2 regions of the Rhizobium sp. N731 genome follow, and region 2 is predicted to be linked to the other one. Evidence: riboswitches for the same ligand, from Rfam matches in the RefSeq annotation. Region 2 holds a riboswitch; the other holds the start of a gene.

Region 1 (10,948 bases), 1.1 Mb from region 2:
GCGGTCAAAGACTGCATTTCGCAGGCATAGGCCGACTGGTCTTTCTGCATAAATACGACGAATTTTCCGCCGTTCGGAACGGCGGCCTTGATCTGATAGCCCTTGGACAGAAGCTCGCCCATGGACGATTGCTGCCCCGGCGGCGTCACTTCCTTATGACCCAGCGGCGTGCCGAGGGTGTCGGCCTCCTGGGCCGAAACCCCGGATGCCGCAAGAAGAATTGCGACGGCCAGCGGCAGAAGCTGCATCAGCGGTCCACCTCGCCGAAGACGATATCGAGCGAGCCAAGGACGGCAGCGACGTCGGCAAGCTGGTGGCCGCGGCACATAAAGTCCATCGCCTGCAGATGGGCGTAACCCGGAGCGCGGATCTTGCAGCGATACGGCTTGTTCGAGCCGTCGGAGACGAGATAGACGCCGAACTCGCCCTTCGGCGCCTCGACGGCGGCGTAAACCTCGCCGGCCGGCACGTGGTAGCCTTCGGTGTAGAGCTTGAAATGGTGGATCAGCGCTTCCATCGAGCGCTTCATCTCGCCGCGCTTCGGCGGCACGACCTTGCCGTCGATCGACGAGAACGGACCGGTCTTGGCATCCGAGAGCAGGCGATTGACGCACTGCTTCATAATGCGGACCGACTGGCGCATCTCGATCATGCGGATCAGGTAGCGGTCGTAATTGTCGCCGTTCTTGCCGATCGGGATGTCGAATTCGAGATCGGAATAACATTCGTAGGGTTGGGCGCGACGCAGGTCCCAGGCGGCGCCCGAACCGCGCACCATGACGCCGGAGAAGCCCCAGGCCCAGCAATCTTCCAACGAGACGACGCCGATATCGACGTTGCGCTGCTTGAAGATGCGGTTGCCGGTGAGCAGGTCGTCGATATCATCGAGCGCCTTCAGGAAGGGATCGCACCAGTCGCCGATGTCCTGAACGAGCTTTTCCGGCAGATCCTGATGGACGCCGCCCGGGCGGAAATAAGCGGCATGCATGCGCGAACCGCTGGCGCGTTCATAGAACACCATCAGCTTTTCACGCTCTTCAAAGCCCCAGAGCGGCGGCGTCAGCGCGCCGACGTCCATCGCCTGCGTCGTGACGTTCAAGAGATGCGAGAGGATGCGACCGATCTCCGAATAGAGCACGCGGATCAGCTGGCCGCGGATCGGGATCTCGATGCCGAGCAGCTTTTCGACGGCCAGCGCATAGGCATGCTCCTGGTTCATCGGCGCGACATAATCGAGCCGATCGAAATAGGGCACCGCCTGCAGATAGGTCTTGGTCTCAATCAGCTTCTCGGTGCCGCGATGCAACAGGCCGATATGCGGATCGACTCGCTCCACAATTTCGCCGTCAAGCTCCAGGACAAGACGAAGAACGCCGTGCGCCGCCGGATGCTGCGGTCCGAAATTGATGTTGAAGTTGCGGACGTTATGTTCTGTCATTTGCAACGCGCTCCGCTATTGCAGGCATTAGCCAATAGGCAATAGGCAATGGTGTATTCTTCAGATCCTACTGCTTCGCCTTTTCGTCGCCCGGCAGCACATATTCCGTGCCTTCCCAGGGAGACATGAAGTCGAAATTGCGGAATTCCTGTTTCAATTCCACTGGCTCGTAGACGACGCGCTTTGCAGCGTCGTCGTAACGGACCTCGACGAAACCTGTCGTCGGGAAGTCCTTGCGCAGCGGGTGGCCCTCGAAACCGTAGTCGGTCAGGATGCGGCGCAGATCCGGGTGGCCGGTGAACAGGACGCCGTACATATCCCAGGTTTCGCGTTCGAACCAATCGGCGCCGGGATGAACCGCACAGGCCGATGGGACCGGCGTATCCTCATCGGTCGCGACCTTGACACGGATGCGCAGGTTCCTCTTCGGCGACAGCAGATGATAGACGACGTCGAAACGCAGTTCGCGCTGCGGCCAGTCGACGCCACAAATATCGATCAGGTTGACGAATCCGCATTTGGCGTCGTCACGCAGGAAGGTCAGGAGCGCGATCAGGTTTTCACCCGTCGCCGTCAGCGTCAGCTCGCCATACTTCATCTGCGAAGCGGCGATCAGGTTGCCGCGCATTTCGCCAAGATAGGAGGCAAGCTCAGTCAGGGCTTCACTCATATGCCTTGTCCTTAACCCTTAGCGTTCGATCGTGCCGGTGCGGCGGATCTTCTTCTGCAGCAGAAGCACGCCGTAAAGCAGTGCCTCCGCCGTGGGGGGACAGCCCGGCACGTAGATGTCGATCGGCACGACGCGGTCGCAACCGCGCACCACGGAATAGGAATAATGGTAATAGCCGCCGCCATTGGCGCAGGAGCCCATCGAGATGACATAACGCGGCTCGGGCATCTGGTCGTAAACCTTGCGCAGAGCCGGCGCCATCTTGTTGGTCAGCGTGCCGGCGACGATCATCACGTCGGACTGGCGCGGCGAAGCGCGCGGCGCGAAACCAAAGCGTTCGACGTCATAACGCGGCATTGACAGCTGCATCATTTCGACGGCGCAGCAGGCAAGACCGAAGGTCATCCACATCAGGGAGCCGGTGCGAGCCCAGTTGATCAGTTCGTCCGTCGAGGTGACGAGGAAACCCTTGTCGGCGAGTTCGTTGTTGATCTCGCCAAAAAATGCGTCGTTGCTGCCGATCGGCTTGCCGGTCGACGGATCGATGATCCCCTTCGGCTGCGGTGCGACGAGCGGCTGATTGCTCACAGGGGTCACTCCCATTCCAGGGCTCCCTTCTTCCATTCATAGATAAAGCCGATGGTCAGCACGAGGAGGAAGACCATCATGGACCAGAAGCCGAACCAGCCGATGGCGCCGAAGGAAACGGCCCAGGGAAAGAGGAAGGCGACCTCGAGGTCGAAGATGATAAAGAGGATCGACACGAGATAGAAGCGGATGTCGAACTTCATGCGGGCGTCGTCGAAGGCGTTGAAGCCGCATTCGTAAGCCGAAAGCTTTTCCGAATCGGGCGCTTTGAAAGCCACGGCGAACGGCGCAATGAGCAGCGCCAGGCCGATAACGAGCGCGATGGCGATGAAGATAGCGATCGGAATATAGGAACTGAGCAGTTCAGTCATCATGTTCATCCTTGCTTGCCGGAGGCGCCAGGCGGCGCATTTGGGCAATTGCCCGACAAGCGAACGTGCGTTGCAACAAGCCGTGGTTAGCGCAGCCGACGCCGCGGCGCAAGACTTTTACAGAGGCAATTCGACGCGTCGCGCGCGGACATTATCAAGCAGATGCAACGATGTCGCGACAAATTCGCAGAAGTCGATTCAAGCTGCATGCCTGACCCTTGAAAACTGCATGGCTTTCGGAAGAGAATGGCGCGAGTGACGGGGCTCGAACCCGCGACCTCCGGCGTGACAGGCCGGCACTCTAACCGACTGAGCTACACCCGCGCATAGTGGACGAAAGAGCCGGACCGCGGCGTCTGAACGCCTGCTTTGAAATGGCGCGAGTGACGGGGCTCGAACCCGCGACCTCCGGCGTGACAGGCCGGCACTCTAACCGACTGAGCTACACCCGCACTTCATTTCAAGCAATCCGGATGCCTTCGCACCCTTACCAAAACGGCTGCCCGTTTCGATGAGCGGCTAACTACGGGGTTCGCCTTTTAGTGTCAAGCAGGTTTGGAGACAAAACCATGACAGTCGTTGAATTGTTTCGGCAAAGCCGCTGCAGGAAGAACGGAAAGCCGGCAATTCCAACCTCCGCAGCCGTAGCGAGGCACGATCGGAGCCGACGGCGCAGGCAAAATGCGTAAGTCCGCCGCCTTCCCCTCCCCTTTATCCACAGGCGACCGCGCCCGATCGGCAGCGCAGACCAGCAGACGACCGCCAAAAAAATCAAAAATTCTTCACAAACACTCTTGCGGTTTTGCCGCGATCCGCATAGATCACGGCCACCAACGCAGCAGGCCGATCCGGCTTCGCCAGCGATGGGCGATTAGCTCAGTTGGTAGAGCGCCTCGTTTACACCGAGGATGTCGGGAGTTCGAGTCTCTCATCGCCCACCATTTTTTACAAAGTGCCAAACAGCTGGATAATGCCGAGGCTTCGCAGACAGACGCCCGCATTGATTCGTCACCATATTTGCAATTCCAGTTGCACAACCTATCCAGCCGAGGCGCCCGGCAGCTTTAAATGCGCCGCTCCTTGAAAGCCAGTGCTCCACCAAAACGGACTATCCCCGGCTGGCACGCCACCTCCTATTGGGCGAATGGATGGGGGCGGGCAAAAGTGAGACTATTCGTCGCCCGGAAGTCTCCGCAGTTGAAGGCTTACGGCGCCGGGGGGTGCCATGAGAACTCTATGCTCCGCATTGACGCTGTGCATCGCGATCGCCCTTGGCGCGCCGAGCGCCACATATGTCAGCCTGCCCGGATACGCGTTCAAAACGAATCCGAACTGCCAACGCCACGTACCGAAGACGAAGTTTGACAGAAGGTGCGACCAGCCGAGACTGGGTTTCAAGGACTTTACGCCCCCGCTTGTGACCGTGCTCGGGATCTGAAGATCCTGCTCGGCTCCTAGCAAATCATCCCTTCGCCAGCTCTTGATCCACCGCCGAAACCAGCCGCGAATCGTCTGCCGTCACATCGGGCGCGAAGCGGGCGGCGATTTGGCCGCCGCGGCCGATCAGGAATTTTTCGAAATTCCAGAGGATGTCATCCTCGTCGCCGCCTGATATGCCGTGGGATTTCAGGCGTTCGCGCATCGGACCCTCGCCCGTCGTCTTCACGCCCGATTTGGTCAGCTGCCGGTAGAGCGGGTGCTGGGCGTCGCCCTTGACCGAAATCTTAGAAAAAATCGGGAAAGTGACGTCGTAGGTGGTGGTGCAGAAATCGAGGATCTCGGCGTCGGTGCCGGGTTCCTGGCCCTTGAAGTCGTTGGCGGGGAAAGCGGCGATGACGAAGCCGCGCTCGCGCTTTTCGCCATAGAGTCTTTCAAGCCCCTCATATTGCGGCGTGAGCCCGCACTTCGAGGCGACATTGACGATCAGAAGCACCCTGCCCTTGTATTCGTTCAGCGTGGTCTGTCGACCATCCACCGTCTTGACCGGAATATCCAGCACATTGCCCGTCATGGGAACCTCCAATTGGCAAGGATCGTTCGGGGAGCTTAGCGATAGCGCCGCCATTGTCATCAGGGTGAAGGATCAACTCGGCGTCAGCATCCCCGGCGTCGCCGTTTGGCGACACCGGGGAAGCCCCTCAGGCGGGTGAGGTTTCCCTTACGTCGTCGAGCAGGAAATGGACCACGAGGTAATCGGTCCTGTAGTGGCGGCCGCTGTCGGAGACGGATTCGACGCTCCTGCCATCCTTTGGATGCCAGGGATGGTAATGGGGATTAGTGGTGATGAGCGTGATGGCCTTGCCGACGAACGGTCCCTCACCCAACCGGAAACGCATCTCGGCGAGCGGCCAGATTCGCTCGTAATCTTCCATGGCGATTCGCGCCTTCAGCGCTTTCCGATGCAGCGGCTCACCGGCGCCAGGCTCGGCGGACGATTCCAGCATCACTTCTTCGGCATCGGCAATGATGGCATTGAACTCTTCGGGCCACATCCGTCTCATGAAGTCGCTCCTCCCAGGGCTCTTTCGTCATTTACAGGCGAAACTTAACCTTTTGTCCGGAAGAAGCAAATTCTTGTCATGCCGTTGTCATCCGCGTCGGCTGCTCCTACGTTCCCGTCATACCGCATCAGGGCCGTCAGCCGCCCCAATCCCGAGATCAGAGATGAAGACACGTGAAGAAAGGCAGGCGCTGCGGGCGAGCATGCCGCGCACCCCGCTCAGCGCCCATCATATGGAAAACGCCCGCCTGCTGCCGGATCGCGGCGAACTGCTCTACCGGATCCCGAATGGCGGCATCGGCGTCGAAGTGGGCGCAGCCTTCGGCGAATATACGGCGGAGATCCTGGAAAAGAATCGCCCGGCGCAGCTATATCTCATCGATCCCTGGTCGATGGATCGCTACAGCTCCGGGCTCGACGCGATTCACACGAATTTCGCGGCCGAGATCGAGGCCGGCCGGCTGCACCTGATGCAAGGCACATCGCTCGACAAGCTCGCCGAATTCGAGGACGACTTCCTCGACTGGGCCTATATCGACACCGACCATTCCTTCGAGCTCACCTGGCAGGAGCTCCTGCTCTGCGAGAAGAAGGTGAAGCGGACAGGACGCATTGCCGGCCACGATTTCTGCACCGGCAACACGGTCAAACCGATCGTCTACGGTGTCGTCGAGGCGGTTACCAAATTCTGCAAGGATTATGGCTGGCAATTCGAATTCCTGACGGTCGAATCACATGCGCATTTTTCCTATTGCCTGAAGCGCCTCTGATCAGCTCACGCCTTGCCGGAATATTGATCGTCGCTGACCTTTTCCATCCAGTCGACATGCCTGCCGTCCAATGCCTCGTGGATGGCGATGTGCGTCATTGCCGTGTCCGGGCCGGCGCCGTGCCAGTGTTTTTCGCCCGGCGCAAACCAGACGGTGTCGCCGGCGCGGATCTCGCGGATATCCCCGCTCCAGCTCTGGGCGAGGCCCTTGCCCGAGGTGACGATCAGCGTCTGGCCGAGCGGATGCGTGTGCCAGGCCGTGCGGGCGCCCGGTTCGAAGGTGACGGAGGTTGCCCTCACCCGGGCCGGCGCCGGCGGCTCGATCAGCGGATCCTGGCGAACGGCGCCGGTAAAGTAGTCGGCCGGCGGTTTCGTCGAAGGGCGAGAGCCGGCGGGTTTGATCTCCATGATCGTTCCTTTCCATCCATTGCGGTTGAAGCCTTATCTGCGGACGATATTTGATCGAGGCGACCGATCAAGACCGGATCGGCAATTGCCGCACAGTTGCCCGCCTGATAGGCCAGTGTCTTTCATAACGGGGAGATGTTCATGAAACACCATGCTTTTGGCCGCATGCCCTTCACCGTCACCAATGTCGGCTTCGGCGCCTGGCAGATCGGCGGCTCCTGGGGCGACATCAGCGAGGCGGATGGGCGCGCGGCGCTGAATGCCGCGCTCGATGCCGGTATGACGTTCATCGACACGGCGGATGTCTACGGCGACGGACGCTCGGAAAAGATCATTGCCGATGTCTTGAAGACGCGCGGCGGCGAGCGCCCGATGGTCGCGACCAAGGCCGGCCGCCGCCTCAACCCGCATGTCGCGGAAGGTTATAGCAAGGCCAATCTCGAAGGCTTCATCGACCGCAGCCTAGAGAATCTTGCGGTCGACAGTCTCGACCTCGTGCAGCTGCACTGCCCGCCGCGCGAGGTGCTTTACCAGCCTGAAATCTTCGAGAGCCTGGATACGCTGCAGAAAGCCGGCAAGATCAAGGGCTATGGCGTCAGCGTCGAAAAGGTCGAGGACGGGCTGAAGGCGATCGAATATCCCGGCGTCGTCAGCATCCAGATCATCTACAACATCTTCCGCCAACGCCCCGACCATCTGTTCTTCGCCGAGGCGCGCCGCAGGAACGTGGCGATCATCGCCCGCGTGCCGCTCGCAAGCGGCCTTCTCTCCGGCAAGATCAGCCGCGAGACGCAGTTTGCCAGCGACGACCACCGCAATTTCAACCGCCACGGCGAAGCTTTCGATGTCGGCGAGACCTTTGCGGGCGTACCCTTCGAGGTCGGGCTGCAGGCGGTCGAGGAAGTGCGCAAGCTAGTGCCGGCCGGCGCCACCATGGCCGCCTTTGCGCTGCGCTGGATCCTGATGAGCGATGCGGTCACCGTCGTCATCCCCGGCGCCCGCAATGCCGAACAGGCGAAAGCCAACGCGGCTGCCGCCGACCTTGCGCCGCTTTCAGCGGATGTCATGGCGGCAACGCGCGAGATCTACGAGCGGCTGATCGCCCCGCATGTGCATCAACGCTGGTAGCGCTGGAGGTTCTTCGTAAGGACTACGCGAGACGAGAACAGCCTCTCATCCGGCTACCCTCACCGACCGGGGTCGAGCCACTCGTCTCGACCCGTCCTTCGGACCCCCGCTCGCGGGGCGAGGGGACCAAGCCGCAACCTCCCCGTCCCCCGCTTGCCTCTCGCAGGGCGCGTCCCCTCTCCCCGTTTTTACGCATGACGGAGACATGACGACCGGCAGGATTTCAGAGAGTCGGCGTCAGGCTGCCTGCTTTTCCCGACGCATCTCATTTCTCATGATGAAGAGCGACGCGGAAAGAATGAGTGCAGCGCCCAACCACAGATAGCCGGCGGGCGCATAGCCGAAGAACAGCCAGCCGGCGAGAACGTTCAGCGGCAGCTTCAGGTCATCGAAGGGCTGGACATAGGCGGCGTCGGCGCTGGCATAGGCTAGGGTCAGCAGATATTGCGCCACGACCGTCAGGAGGCCAGCCAGAAGGAAGAGCGCGAGTGTCGTGCCTGTCGGCACTGCGAAACCCGCGGCAAGCGCCAGACCGCCGTTGATCGGCGTCAGCAGCACCAACAGCCAGACGGTGATGGTCTCCGGCCTCTCGATACCCGTCAGGCTCTTGGTGATGAGCGATGAGGCACCCCAGAGCAGTGCCGAGAGCACCGGCAGGAGCGCTCCCCAGGTGAAGCTGTCCGACCATGGCTGGAGGATGATCATCGCGCCGGCAAAGCCGACACCGGTCGCTGCCCAGCGGGCGGGGCCGACGCGCTCACCGAGGAACAGGCGGGCACCGAGAATGATGAAGAAGGGTGAGGTCATGACCAGCGCGATCGCCTGCCAGATCGGCACCGAGGCAAGACCGGAAACCCAGGCCTCGACACCAAGCGCGGCAAAGACGACGCGCACGACGTGGCGCCAGGGATAGTCCGTCCGCATAGCAGCAAGGCCGGATTTGCGCAGGAAGGGCAAGGAGAAGAGGAAGGCGAAGGCATATTGCCAGAAGGCTGCGGAGGCTGGCGGAAAGGCAAGCTTCATGGTCAGCCATTGGGTGACGACGTTGAGCAGCGAGAAGGCGACGCCTCCAAGCACCATGAAAACGGCGCCGGCAATGGCGCGGGAACGCGGCATTGTAAGGGAATTCTGATTCATGTCTTCCATCCAGAACTACAGCGCAGCGCGTCTTTCCAGACGCGCAAAGGACGCTGTAGCGCTTTTAATTGCTGCATAATTTCATCCTTAAATCGATTCCGATTTGAGGAGTTATGCAGGCGACCAACATAAATCAGGACGCATGAGGCAACGGCGCGCAGACGCCGGCAGTCCCCTGCTCGCTCGCGGCCATGCTCATTCTCTTTCATCCGGACTATACCGTCGGCTCCGGAATCGCACCGGATCTGCTGACCCTTCCCCGGCCAAAGCTTCGGAAGGCGCTCGCGGGCTCGGGCCGCAGCCCTTACCGCCGGTGGGGACTTTCACCCCGCCCTGAGAACAGCACGTTCGTAAAACAAAGCACTGCTTGCGGCAAGCGGCAAAACAAAAGGGGTCCGGCAGTGCCGAACCCCTCGAAATCCTGCTCAGCCGTTCTCGTTTACGGCCGGCGGACGATCAAATCAGCCGTTGACGGCGTCCTTCAAGCCCTTGCCGGGCGTGAACTTCGGCACGTTGCGAGCCGGGATATCGACTTCAGCGCCGGTCGACGGGTTACGGCCCTTCGTTGCAGCGCGATGAGAAACGGTGAAGCTGCCGAAACCAGCGAGGCGGATGTCGCCCTTGTTCTTGAGTTCGGCCTGGACAACGTCGAAAACCGCGTCAACAGCGGAAGCCGCGTCAGACTTCGTCAGTCCTGCCTTTTCGGCGACTGCGGACACGAGTTCATTCTTGTTCATGTTTCCACCCCTTTCTAAATGGTATGAAACGACTCAAATCTAAGCTAGGCGCAGATTAGGTTTCATCAGGCCCGCCGGGAACCCAAAAGCCCTGCAAATCAAGGAAAAGCAAGCGTCTCCATGACGTTTTCACAAAAAAGGCTGGCGTTTCCGCCAGCCTTTTCGCGTCTTTTGCGCTAATAGGGCACAAATGTGGCAAACGCCACTCAATGCGCTATGGTTGCGCCCGTATCATCAAGGCCTTCGACCGACGTGATGACAGGCGTTTCCACCGTGCCATCCCACTCGATCGGCTCCGGCCGCCGGATCAGCGCGTGCTTGATCACCTCGCCCATCCGGGAGACCGGGATGATCTCCATGCTGTTCTTCACATTGTCCGGAATCTCCGCCAGATCCTTGGCGTTCTCCTCCGGAATCAGCACCTTCTTGATGCCACCGCGAAGCGCTGCGAGCAGCTTTTCCTTGAGGCCCCCAATCGGCAGCACACGGCCGCGAAGGGTGATTTCACCGGTCATGGCCACATGCTTGTTGACCGGGATGCCGGTCATGATCGAGACGATGGCGGTTGCCATGGCGACACCGGCCGACGGACCATCCTTCGGCGTCGCACCTTCCGGCACGTGCACGTGGATGTCGTTCTTTTCGAACATCGGCGGTTCGATGCCGAAATCGACGGCGCGCGAGCGGACATAAGAGGCCGCCGCCGAGATCGATTCCTTCATGACGTCCTTCAGATTGCCGGTAACCGTCATGCGGCCCTTGCCCGGCATCATCACACCTTCGATGGTCAGCAGTTCGCCGCCGACTTCCGTCCAGGCAAGACCGGTCACGACGCCGACCTGATCCTCGCCCTCGGCTTCGCCATGGCGGAAGCGCGGGACGCCGAGATAGTCGGCGATGTTGGCGGCCGTCACGTGAACGGACTTCGTCTTGCCCTTGATGATCTCGGTGACCGCCTTGCGGGCGAGCTTCATCAATTCGCGTTCAAAGCTGCGGACACCGGCTTCGCGGGTATACTGCTGGCTGATCGCCATCAGGGCGTCGTCGCTGACCGAGAATTCTTCCGGCTGCAACGCATGTTCCTTGATAGCCTTCGGCAGCAGGTGCCGCTTGGCGATCTCGCGCTTCTCGTCCTCGGTGTAACCGGCGATACGGATGATTTCCATGCGGTCCATCAGCGGTGCAGGGATGTTCAGCGTATT
Region 2 (10,948 bases):
CTCGGTCAGCCGCAGCATCTTCGCGCTGGTCGACGAACGTGACCGCGCCTATTTCGGCTACGGCAACGACGAGGGCGACAAGATCGGCTTCATCGACGAGAAGACCCGGGCGATCTTCGGCCGCAGCTACGCCGCCGAACCTGACGTGCTCATCAAGCAGCTTGCGGAAGACGAGGCGATTGCCGAGGCCGACACGCTGCTGCTCACCGTGCCCAACCAGCTCGGCGTCGCCTACAACGCCCACGTCATCGAAGCGATCCTCACTCACGTCGCTCCGGCGCTCGGCTGGCGCTGACGGCGAGGCTTGTTGGCGCGAGCCTTCGATTTGGGCAGTGGTGACGCGAAACGGCAGCTGTCGCCGACGACCATCATTTCGATGCGCCCGGGACCTAACTGGCGCGGCCGACGTTGATGGTGCGAGCCTTGAATCGGTCAAATCGCGACCGAGTTAAGGCTGCAGTTGAATCGCTCGAGTTGCCTTCATGACGCGCACGAACCTGAACGAGATCCTGATCTTCATGGCCGTCGTCGATGCCGGAAGCTTTATCGCCGGCGGCCAGGCGATGGGCCTCTCCCGTTCGGCAGCGGGAAAGGCCGTCACCCGTCTGGAAGAGCGGCTCGGCGCGCGCCTGCTCAACCGGACCACGAGGACACTGAGCCTGACCGATGAAGGACGAGTGTTCTATGACCACGGGCTGCAGATCCTGGCATCGGTCGACGAGGCGGAAGCGAGCATTGGGGGGCAAAGCGGTGTGCCGCGAGGCGTGCTCAGGCTCGCCGCTCCCGATGTCTTCGGATCGCTTGTCGTGCTCCCTTTGCTCGAAAAATATCTTCGCACCTGGCCTGACGTGCAGGTCGAAGTGAGCTTGACCGATCGCCCGGCCGACAACCTCGAGGATGGCTTCGATCTGGCGATCGCGATTGGCGCGACGCCGTCGGCGGCCGACAGCCGGTTGATCACGCGCGTGATCGCCAGTGACAAGGCGCTACTCTGCGCCTCGCCCTCCTACCTCACCGAACGCGGCATGCCCCGCGATATAGCGGATCTCGCCGCCCATGACTGCCTGTTCTTCACCAGCCGCGGCCAAAGGCAGGGTTGGCGCTTTCGCAGCGGCGGCGGCTGGATCAAGGCCCAGGGGCGCAGCCGCCTGAGGCTCGACAGCGGTGAAGCCGTTCGCGACGCCGCCCTGGCCGGCCTCGGAATCGCCCTTCTTCCGGACTTCGTTGCCGCCGCCGATTTGACCGCCGGCCGTCTCCGGCAGGTCCTGCCCGACCTCGAAACCGACGACACGAAGATCGTGGCGCTCTATCCCGACAAAGGCGTATTGGAGCCGCGGGTGCGCTGCTTTATCGATCTGATGATCGAGGAAATCGGATAAGGCTAGAGCCTGCGCGGGGGACTCATGCCATGGCCTTGTCAAAACCACGGAAGCTCTTGAGCGCCAGCGGAGCGAGAGTCGCGGCGAGATAAGCGAGCCCGCAGAGGAGCACCGTTGAACCAAGCCCGATCGTGCTGATCAGCGCGCCGCCGACGAGGCCCCCGAAGGGGATGAGGGCAAAACAGAGGGCGGTATTCATCGCGGTGACGCGCCCGGTTAGCGGCTTGGGGATACGCTCGAAGATCACCGCCGACAAAATGGGGTTGAGGAAACCCGAGGCAAAGCCCGCGATTGCGAGCGTCGCAAAGACGGAGCCGAGCGCCGCATCGACCGCGAGCACCAGAAAGCGCGGAAATCCGGTCAGGAGGAAGGCCACGGTATAGACGATCAGACGCGGCATGCGCTCGCCGATGACAGCGGCGATCGCCGCGCCCGCGATGGACGAGCCGGAGAAGGCGGCGAACATCGCTCCGAGCAGCTCCGGCCCATGACCGGCGTTCTTCGTCCAGACGGGCAGCAGCACGGCGTGATAGGCCTGATCGAGCAGATTGGTGATCGCCACCATGGTGACAATGCTGACGAGCACGGCGTCGCTGCGCAGAAAGCGCCAGCCTTCCCGGAGATCGTCGACATAGGAAGGCACCCTGCCCCGCCGAGCGTCCAGCGCGGCGGGCAACTCCGGAGCGCGCCGCCTGCCGGGTATGCCGGTCGCGACGACCAGCGCTGCGGCGGCGAAGGTGGCGGCGTTGACGAGGAGCGCCTGCCCCGGGCCTATCAGCCCGATCAATGCGCCGGCGCCGGCAGCGCCCACCGTCGAGGCTAGCCGTTCGATGGCGCTGGAGACGCCGGTCACCCGTTCGAGCGGCACGGCCGCCAGCGCAGCGATATCGGGAACCATCGCTTGCTTGGCGGCATCGGAGGGGCCTCGCAGCACCCCCATGACAAAAACAACGGGCAGCAGCACCGGCACGGTCAGCATGCCGAAGAGATCGACAATCGGCACCAGCCCGACCACAATAACGGAAGCAGTGTCGCAGATGATGGCGATGCGCTTGGCGCCGATGCGGTCGATCAGCGGCCCGCCGAGCGCCTTGGCGAGCACATAAGGCAGCATCTCCATCATCGCCGTCAGACCGGTCAGCACGGGGCTGCCTGTAGCGCTCAGCACCAGCCAGGGAATGGCGATGGTCGATAGCCGGCTGCCGGAAAGCGAAAGCGTCTCTGCGGCGGCAAGTGCTAGGAAAGGCTTGCCTTTTCTCACGGCTCGTCCTCCCGCTCGCGGTGCGGCAGGCGGCCCGGATAGGGGAAAGCGTGCAGCATGACATAGAAAGGAACCATGTCAGGATTCCGGGACGCCGCCTCCCCCAGTGGTGGGGCGGCCCGCATGGCTTCCAGGATGATATCGCTCAGCCGTTTCGTGAGGGCCTCGGCCTGGTCCGCCGTCAGCGGGATGATGATGTCGTCGGCCGCCGTCGCCTTGCGCCATTCCGCCGGCAGCTCGGCATATTCCTCCAGCGCCTGCTGCATCTGGCCGACCTGCAGCGAGAGGGCCGCCTGGTTGAAGGCCATGTCGAGATCGAGCGCCTCGCCTTCGGCTTCGCTCGGGGGGACCGAGGTCAGCTCGTGGCTGGCGCGCCACCAGCGGTCGCGTCGCGAGGCATGCGGCGCTTCCTCGATGAAACCATATTGGGCGAGCTGGCGCAGATGATAGCTCGTCGCGCCGCTGTTCAGGCCGAGCCGGACGGCGAGCTGCGTCGCCGTGGCGGGGCCGTCGATCCTCAGCATGCCGAGCATGCGCAGCCGGACGGGGTGGGCCAGCGCCTTCAGTGCGGTCGGTTCGGGCACGACACGGCTGACTATGCGCGAGGCAACAGCATCTGCGGCAGGTTCGGAGTTATGCTCTTTCATGGTCCCATCATATAATCGCAAACATATCTTTGCAAAAGTTTCTTTGCAAACTCTCTTCCTAAGGAATATTTGAAAACGATCTCCGGCAGTGGCTGGAATGATCACGCGCCATACGAGTGATTAACAATCATGATTCTTGTGAGCGCCAAACATGGCATGGCGGGCGCATTCGGGCAGCGCCATCTCGGGGCTCAATCCTCGGCCAAAGTGAAGACGGCACAGGGCTCGGCGATGCCGCGCAGGGTGTGCTCGCCGAGCCGCGTCAGCGCGGCCTCGGTATTCGCAGCCACCGCGCCTGAGATCAGCACGCTGTGGCCGAGCGGCTTGCAGAGCCCTTCCAGCCGGCTGACCAGATTGACCGCCGGACCAATGGCGGTGAAGTCAAGCCGGTCGGCGGCACCAATATTGCCCCAGAGGATTTCGCCGAAATGCAGCGCCGCACCGAAGGGCAGCGGCGCCAGCCCCTCAGCCACACGCATCCCATCGAGATGGACCATGCCGGCGCGGCTGGCAGCGACAGCCCGAAGCGCCGCCTCGCAAGCCTCTCGATCAGCCCGGGCCTCGTCACCGGAAGCGGCGGTGACGGGAAAAATCGCCAACACGCCGTCGCCGATGAATTTCAGCACCTCGCCACCGAAGGCGTGCACGGCGCCGGCAACGCGGTCGAAATAAGCATCGAGCGCTGATATCATCGCCTGCGGCTCCGTCACCTGGGAAAGTGCGGTGAAATCCCGCAAATCGGCGCAGAGAAGAGCGGCGCGAATGGTCTCACCGGTGCCACGGGCAAGCGCACCCGACTGAACCCGGGCCGCACTGCGCCGACCGAGATAGGCTTCCAGCAGTGCTGCCAGCGCCTCCCGCGCCGCAAGGGCTGCGAGCGGCGCGGCGGCAAAACGCGCGACCTCCTGCAGCCGCGCGGCTTCATCAGGAGGAAATTCGTCCGCCCCCGTCCCCCTGCCGACACCCGCCCAGCCGAGCATGGCGCCGTCCCGTGAAGCTCCAATCCTCTCCTCCCAAACCGGCCCGAGCCCGGCCAGCCATTCGCGCCCGGCATCGCTTTGAGGTGCGGCGGCAAAACCCAGCGCCTCGATGACGGCTCCGGTTTCGGCCCGCCACAGCCAGGTACGCCGCGCGATGATCGGATGCGGCACCGAAAGTGTCAGCGCGCCGCCGGAAAGCGCCAGACCATCGGCCAGCAGCCGGCGCCCGAGCTCGGCCAGAAACCGTTCGGGACCGGGCGAAGCCGCAGCCTCATCAATCAGCCAGGCAAGAGAGGAAGGCAGATCCATGGGTTAACATTGGCATTGCAACAGGACGTGGGCAACCCCGGGACATCAGCCCACGGACACTCCTGCGGCCTTTGAGGAGGTCTCCGGTCTCCGCCTGTTGGCAACCAAAACCCCCGAGGTCATCCTCGGCCTTGTGCAGAGGATCTGAGACGATCCAATTATGCGTATGAAAATAAACGGTTGTCGTCCAAACAATTGCCCTGGTCAGATACTCGGCACAAGGCCGAGCATGACGGAGGAGATTTTGTCGGCAAACTGAGGACACCTCTGGTGTCCGGAGGATTTCCTATCGGCACTTGCTCCCGCCGAGTCCCTCCGCAACCCTGTCAACCCCACCGCCCGACAACTCTGTGGAAAACCATTCACCACGGTGGAAAACAACCGAATAAACACTTTTAAATTGCGCGACATCGATTCGATTATGTGCCAGCTTGTCGTCAGCGATTGAGGGGTTGCGATGGGCACGACATACTGGCCGAAAGACCCGCTTGACGGGAATGACATGACGCTGCTGACGTCGATCCTTCGGCGGTGGTGCGCGCGCTATGGGATCGAGTTCACGGCCGAGGAAAGCAAGCGGAAGGCGAAGGAACTCGTCGAATGGTTCGAATTCGGCGTCAAAGATCCGGCCGAGCTCGAAGAGCTGATCGACGGAAAGCACTGGCTCGTCAGCCGCATCTGAGCGCGGTCGTTATTTCAACAGATAAAGGCCGGGCGAAACATCGCACCGGCCCTCGTTCGTCTGCCTCTGTCAAAGGCTTTTAGTAGTCATCCCGCCAGCGGCGTTCGCGGTCCCAGCGCCGCTCATAGCGCCAACGCGGGCCATCCCAATCGCGATGACGCCGCTCCCAGCCCCAGCGGGGCGGACCGCCATAGAAAGCTACAGGCGGCGGGCGGCGCCAGTTGCGCCGGCATTCGCCCCAGCGGGTCAGGTGCCAGCCGCGACCACAGGCGTAGTCGACCTTTGTGACAGTGCTCTCAACCTTGATTGCCCCGATCGGCATCGCCTGAGCTGTGCCGATCGAGAGGCTGCCAGCGAGCAAGGCAGCCGCGATAGAAAGTGCCTTCATCGAAAACTCCATTTCATCCAGCCGCAATCACCTTAGGACCGCCAAATTGAACTGGAGATGAACTGCACGTTCATGTTTACCGACGAAAAAGCAGCACTTTTTTGACCGCGGCGGATCGTTCTTCCCGCAGCGTCAAGCGCTTGAGGAACATCCCGCCGCCTGCCGAAAACCGTTCATCTCCTGCCGTAAAATGGATCTGGACCAGGGTTCCGCCCGGCGGCGACCTCGGTGAGCCGTCCGAGGTAATGCGCCCAGCCTTCCTCATGGCCAGCGCATTGCTCCGCACTCGGCAGGCCGCTATGGGTGAGCCGCAAAAGCGTCCCGCCTCCCTGCTCGATCAGGTCGATCTCGACCAGGCTCGATCCCGGCGGCACCACCTCGCTGCCGTCCCAGCCGAAGCTGTAGGCAAGCCGATGCACCGGCACCACCTCGCGAAACGAGCCGCGCGCAAAGCGGGCGCCGGTGACGTTGACGAGATAGAGCCCACCGGGCTCCGGCTCGACCTCGGCCTCCGTCCCCATCCAGCGCAGGATCTTCTCCGGATCGGTCATCAGCGCAAACACCGCCGCCGGCGGCGCCGCAAGATGCGCCTCGCGGCGCACGACGAAAGATTCTGGCATGTCTCTCTCCCATGGTTGCCGCTCGGTCTCGGGGAACGACGTATCATGCTGTATTGACGTGGGTGTCCTCAATGGGAGCATGTAGGCGGAAGCGTGCGCTGAGCAAGGGCGGGCATCCTGCAGCCCCCTTAGGTGAGACCCTCACCGGCCTCGGCGCGGCAACCTCCGAGCTCCTCAGCCTGAGGCGCGCAGCCCGCAGGGCGGAGCCTCAAAGGACGCGCTCCAACGCCGCTCCTTGCTTCCATCCAATGTCAGCGCGCCCGCGTCGTCCTTCGAGGCCCCTACGGGCACCTCACAGGATGAGGCTCTCTTGAGGTTGAAAACCGCACCCACCCGAAAATATCTTCCCTATTGCCAGCTCGCCGCCTTGCCCCTATTGTCCGCGCCGTTCTCAGGGCGGGGTGAAAGTCCCTACCGGCGGTATGCAGTTTCAATTGCGAGCCCGCGAGCGCCTTCCTCGGAAGGGTCAGCAGATCAGGTGAGATGCCTGAGCCGACGGTCATAGTCCGGATGAAAGAGAACGTGCGCTGCTGCTGCCCTCCAGGCTGGCGGCGGATGCTCGTGATCGCCTTGGGTGACGTGTCTGTACGCCAAAGGAGATTACCATGACACCCACCCGTTATGCCTTCGTCAAAGCCGGCTGGCACGCCGATATCGTCGACCGTGCGCTTGAAGGCTTCCAACAGCTTGTTCCCGCCGAACAGATCGACGTATTCGACGTCCCCGGCGCTTTCGAAATGCCGCTGCTGTCGCGCGATCTTGCCGCGACCGGACGTTATGCCGCCGTCATCGCCGCCGCCTTCGTCGTCGACGGCGGGATCTACCGCCACGAATTCGTCGCCCAGGCCGTCGTCGATGGCCTGATGCGTGCAGGCATGGATACGGGCGTGCCGGTGCTATCCGTTTCGCTGACGCCGCACCACTATCAGGAAACCGAGCATCATACGCAGATCTACCGCGCCCATTTCGTCGAGAAGGGCCGCGAGGCGGCACGCGCCGCCCTGATGATCGGCAAGACACGCGCCGCTCTTGCTGCGTGAAGCAGGTCGCGCAAAAGTGTGCAGCGGTTTTGCGCCAACGACATGCGTGAAAACAAGAACCTAAAGCGCAAAAAGCGAATCTGAAAGATCGCGACGCGCTTTAGCAGCCGCGCGACAGGCGGCGGGATCGGCCCGCCGTCTCTTCTGCACCGATAGAATAATTGATTCGACGCCCCTAACGCGCTGTGGTCCACTCGACCCCGACATGTATCGCCATTCTTAATGCGTCCAAACCCTGAGGAGCTGAAGATGAGCAATGCAGTGCGCAGTGAACCCCCCACCGAATCCGCGAGAACACGACCGGTCGACACCAAGCTCGAGGTGGTCGTTATCCCCGTTTCCGACGTCGACCGCGCCAAACGTTTCTATGACGGCCTGGGCTGGAGGCTCGACGCCGACTTTGCCAATGATGCCGATTTTCGGGTGATCCAGTTCACCCCGCCGGGCTCCGGCTGCGCCATCATCTTCGGCAGGAACGTCACGGCCGCCGCCCCCGGCTCCGCGCAAGGGCTCTACCTCATCGTCTCCGACATCGAGGCCGCGCGGCGCGATCTCATCGCCCGCAGCGTCGAGGTGAGCGAGGTCTTCCACGACGCATCGGGCGTCTATGCCGGCAAGGACGAGCCCTATCTCTTCGGGCGCCTGCGCATCGCAGGCCACGACCCCGAGCACCGCAGCTACCGTTCCTTTGCCTCGTTCAAGGATCCCGACGGCAATGGCTGGCTGTTCCAGGAAGTCACCACCCGCCTCCCCGGCCGCATCGACGCCGATGAGACGGCCTTCTCGACATCGAGCGACCTTGCGGCGGCACTCCGCCGCGCCGCCCAGGCCCACGGCGAACACGAGAAACGCAACGGCGGCAAGTATGATGAGAACTGGCCGGACTGGTACGCCGAATACATGGTCAGCGAGCAGGCCGGCAGGCAATTGCCGTTGTAGGTGGCGGCGGCAGACGTTGGGAGCACCCGGCTCGCCTTCAAACCCCTCATGGCGGGCTTCTTTCCTTTTAAGCGTGCCGTGTGCCCCCTCTGTCCTGCCGGACATCTCCCCCACAAGGGTGGAGATTGGCAAGTGGCCTGACCGTCGCTCCCTCCCAGCCGGCAGCGACAATCACGATGCTTTAGTTGTTTGGGGAAGCCGTTACGCCCAGCCGATCTCCCTCCTTGTGGGGGAGATGTCCGGCAGGACAGAGGGGGTGCGACACGGTGTCCTCTCATCCCAAGTCGCGCCGCAGCCACGCCTCACCGATCGAATATATCCCGCCACTGCTTCTCGCCGATCAGACAATCCGTCGTCGGCGCGTCCGCAGCGATCCTCTCCACCCCAGGCGACGGAGAAATGCCGCTGATCTCGAGCACCAGCTTGCGGCGCACCGCGATGGCGAAATCCTCGATCTTGTGGACCGGCAGCACGAAGCTGCCGGGGCCGCCGATCACGCAATCGGCGTAATATTTGTCGAGCCCGCCGGGGGCATCGGAAGGACGCAGCATGATGGTCAGGCCGTTGATGATCATGCCTGACGCCACCGCCTTGTCGCGCGCGGGTATGACGGGATCGCCGGAATTGTTAGGGCCGTCGCCGGAAACGTCGATCACCTCGCGCCTGCCGCGAAAGGGACCGGTGGCGATCATACTGGCGCCCTGATCGATGGCGGTGGAGATCGAGGTGCGCCGTTGCGTGGCAATCGGCCGGGCGTCGAGCTTGCCTGCAAAGGCGATCGCATCCGCCTCCGTCTCGATGACCTGCCAGTCGATCATCGAGTCCTGGACGACATAGCCCGCCCATTCGAAGTAGCTGATGGCGATGCGGCCGGTGAGCCCGCCCTTGACCGCATCGATGAATTCCTTGTGCTTGAGCGCCTCGACGTATCCATCGCGCTGAATGCCAATCTCTTCGAAATCCATTGACCGCGAGGTGTCGACGGCAAGCACCAGCGTCACATCCACCTCAGCTGGCATGGTTTCAGCGGCCGGCACGACTCCTGAAACACCCATGAGCACCGCAAGCGTTGTCAGCATCGGCAAATCCCCGCGCCACCCCAAGCCGACAGACTTTACCACAGCTTGGCCGGGGCAGGATGCACGGTGAGGCGCTGGGCTTCAATTTTCGGTGATGAAAATGCGTCGCGTCTCAACGGCACCGATTCCGAAACTCTCAATGCAATGGCAGCCACAGCGGGGTGTTCCATGCCTTAAGCGCTTCGAGGAAGACCTGCAGGCGCAAGGGCAGGAAGCGGCGGGTAGGATAGACGGCATGCACGAAAATTTCCGGGGACGACCACTCCGGAAGAAGGCGGATGAGTTCGCCTCTTCGAATCTGCTCGTCGCAATAGGTCGAAGGCAGGAGACCGATACCGTGGCCGCGATAAGTGAAGGCGCTGACCGCATCGAAGTCCCGGCTCGAGACCGGCCCCGACACACGCAGGTCCAGCGATTTGCGGCCGCTGACGAGATGCCATTCCGCTTCGCCGTTGCGGCCGTTCAGGAGTACGCAGCGATGCTCCTTCAGGTCTTCCGGTTTGGCGGGAAGCGCCCTGCCCTTCAGATATTCCGGGGCCGCGACCAGATAGCGCACGCTCTTGCCGAGCCGCTGCGCGACCATGGACGAATCCTTCAGGTCGCCGAAACGGATTCCGACATCGATATTCTCCGCAACCAGGTCGAGGAATAGATTGGTGACGAAGAGATCAACCTGGATATCGGGATAGGTCTTCAGGAAGGCGGATATGAACTCATAGAAGACCTCCTGCCCGAAGATGACTGGCACCGAGATCTTCAAGAAGCCTGCCGGCTTTCTCTGCGTTTCGCTCACCGCCTGCTCAGCATCGAGGAGGTGGGACAGCGGCTCGCTGCACCTGTCGTAATAAGCCCGCCCCTGTGCGGTAAGGCTGAGTTTGCGGGTCGTACGCTGTATCAGCGTAACGCCGAGCTGTTCCTCGAGCGAGGTCACTTTACGGCTGACGGTTGAAACAGGCATGCCGAGCGAATGGGCCGCACGGCTGAAGCTGCCGTACTGCGCCACCTTCACGAAGACTGCAATGTCATTAAGGTCCGCCACGCCCCACTTTTGCATCAATGCAAAAGAGAATCCAGATATTTCCATCTAATCGCGCAATCGGGTTTTCGCCATATTCACTCTGCGAAAAACAAGCAACAGCTGATGGCGTCGCGATCGCGGCGGCCCCATCTCGAGCGACCTCGCCTTCGCAAGGCCCGCGTTGCCCGAACCAGATCAATGGAGTTCAACATGACTACGCATAAAACTGTCATCGTTACGGGCGCCTCCCAAGGTATCGGAGCAGGCCTCGTCAACGCCTTCGTCGAGCGCGGCTACAACGTTGTCGCCACCTCGCGCCAAGTCAGCGCTTCGGATGCTCTCAACGCTTCCGACAGGCTGGCAGTGGTCGACGGCGACATCGGCGATCCCGAGACCGCGGCGCGTGTGGCCAAAGCGGCGATTGACCGCTTTGGCTCGATTGACGCCCTCGTCAACAATGCCGGCATTTTCCTCACCAAGCCCTTCATCGATTACACGATGACGGATTTCCGTAAGCTCTCCTCTACCAATCTCGAAGGCTTCATCCACCTCACTCAGCTTGTCATCAGGCAGATGCTGGCCCAGAAGACAGGCGGCAGCATCGTC

What was found. A riboswitch is a leader RNA that binds a small molecule or an ion and turns the genes downstream of it on or off. The one in region 2 is predicted to bind FMN.
Region 1: another riboswitch for FMN. It lies ahead of AMK02_RS08070 (DMT family transporter); the one in region 2 lies ahead of AMK02_RS13645 (6,7-dimethyl-8-ribityllumazine synthase).

Annotation. Positions count from the first base shown of each region.
Region 1 is NZ_CP013601.1:1,635,643-1,646,590, reverse strand. It holds gene AMK02_RS08140 (hypothetical protein) at 1-248, opposite strand, end outside; gene AMK02_RS08135 (NADH-quinone oxidoreductase subunit D) at 248-1,438, opposite strand; gene AMK02_RS08130 (NADH-quinone oxidoreductase subunit C) at 1,506-2,108, opposite strand; gene AMK02_RS08125 (NuoB/complex I 20 kDa subunit family protein) at 2,127-2,711, opposite strand; gene AMK02_RS08120 (NADH-quinone oxidoreductase subunit A) at 2,702-3,067, opposite strand; tRNA gene AMK02_RS08115 (tRNA-Asp) at 3,315-3,391, opposite strand; tRNA gene AMK02_RS08110 (tRNA-Asp) at 3,443-3,519, opposite strand; tRNA gene AMK02_RS08105 (tRNA-Val) at 3,933-4,008, shown strand; gene AMK02_RS32555 (hypothetical protein) at 4,293-4,505, shown strand; gene AMK02_RS08095 (glutathione peroxidase) at 4,530-5,078, opposite strand; gene AMK02_RS08090 (hypothetical protein) at 5,206-5,568, opposite strand; gene AMK02_RS08085 (class I SAM-dependent methyltransferase) at 5,732-6,337, shown strand; gene AMK02_RS08080 ((R)-mandelonitrile lyase) at 6,343-6,744, opposite strand; gene AMK02_RS08075 (aldo/keto reductase) at 6,886-7,872, shown strand; gene AMK02_RS08070 (DMT family transporter) at 8,110-9,018, opposite strand; FMN riboswitch at 9,203-9,354, opposite strand; gene hupB (DNA-binding protein HupB) at 9,471-9,746, opposite strand; gene lon (endopeptidase La) at 9,953-10,948, opposite strand, start outside.
Region 2 is NZ_CP013601.1:2,752,053-2,763,000, forward strand. It holds gene AMK02_RS13605 (LLM class flavin-dependent oxidoreductase) at 1-295, shown strand, start outside; gene AMK02_RS13610 (LysR family transcriptional regulator) at 483-1,379, shown strand; gene AMK02_RS13615 (MFS transporter) at 1,402-2,640, opposite strand; gene AMK02_RS13620 (ArsR/SmtB family transcription factor) at 2,637-3,287, opposite strand; gene AMK02_RS13625 (adenylate/guanylate cyclase domain-containing protein) at 3,479-4,576, opposite strand; gene AMK02_RS13630 (hypothetical protein) at 5,034-5,258, shown strand; gene AMK02_RS13635 (GCG_CRPN prefix-to-repeats domain-containing protein) at 5,338-5,646, opposite strand; gene AMK02_RS13640 (SRPBCC family protein) at 5,820-6,266, opposite strand; FMN riboswitch at 6,650-6,792, shown strand; gene AMK02_RS13645 (6,7-dimethyl-8-ribityllumazine synthase) at 6,872-7,306, shown strand; gene AMK02_RS13650 (VOC family protein) at 7,556-8,245, shown strand; gene AMK02_RS13655 (DUF1194 domain-containing protein) at 8,548-9,324, opposite strand; gene AMK02_RS13660 (LysR family transcriptional regulator) at 9,461-10,363, opposite strand; gene AMK02_RS13665 (SDR family NAD(P)-dependent oxidoreductase) at 10,553-10,948, shown strand, end outside.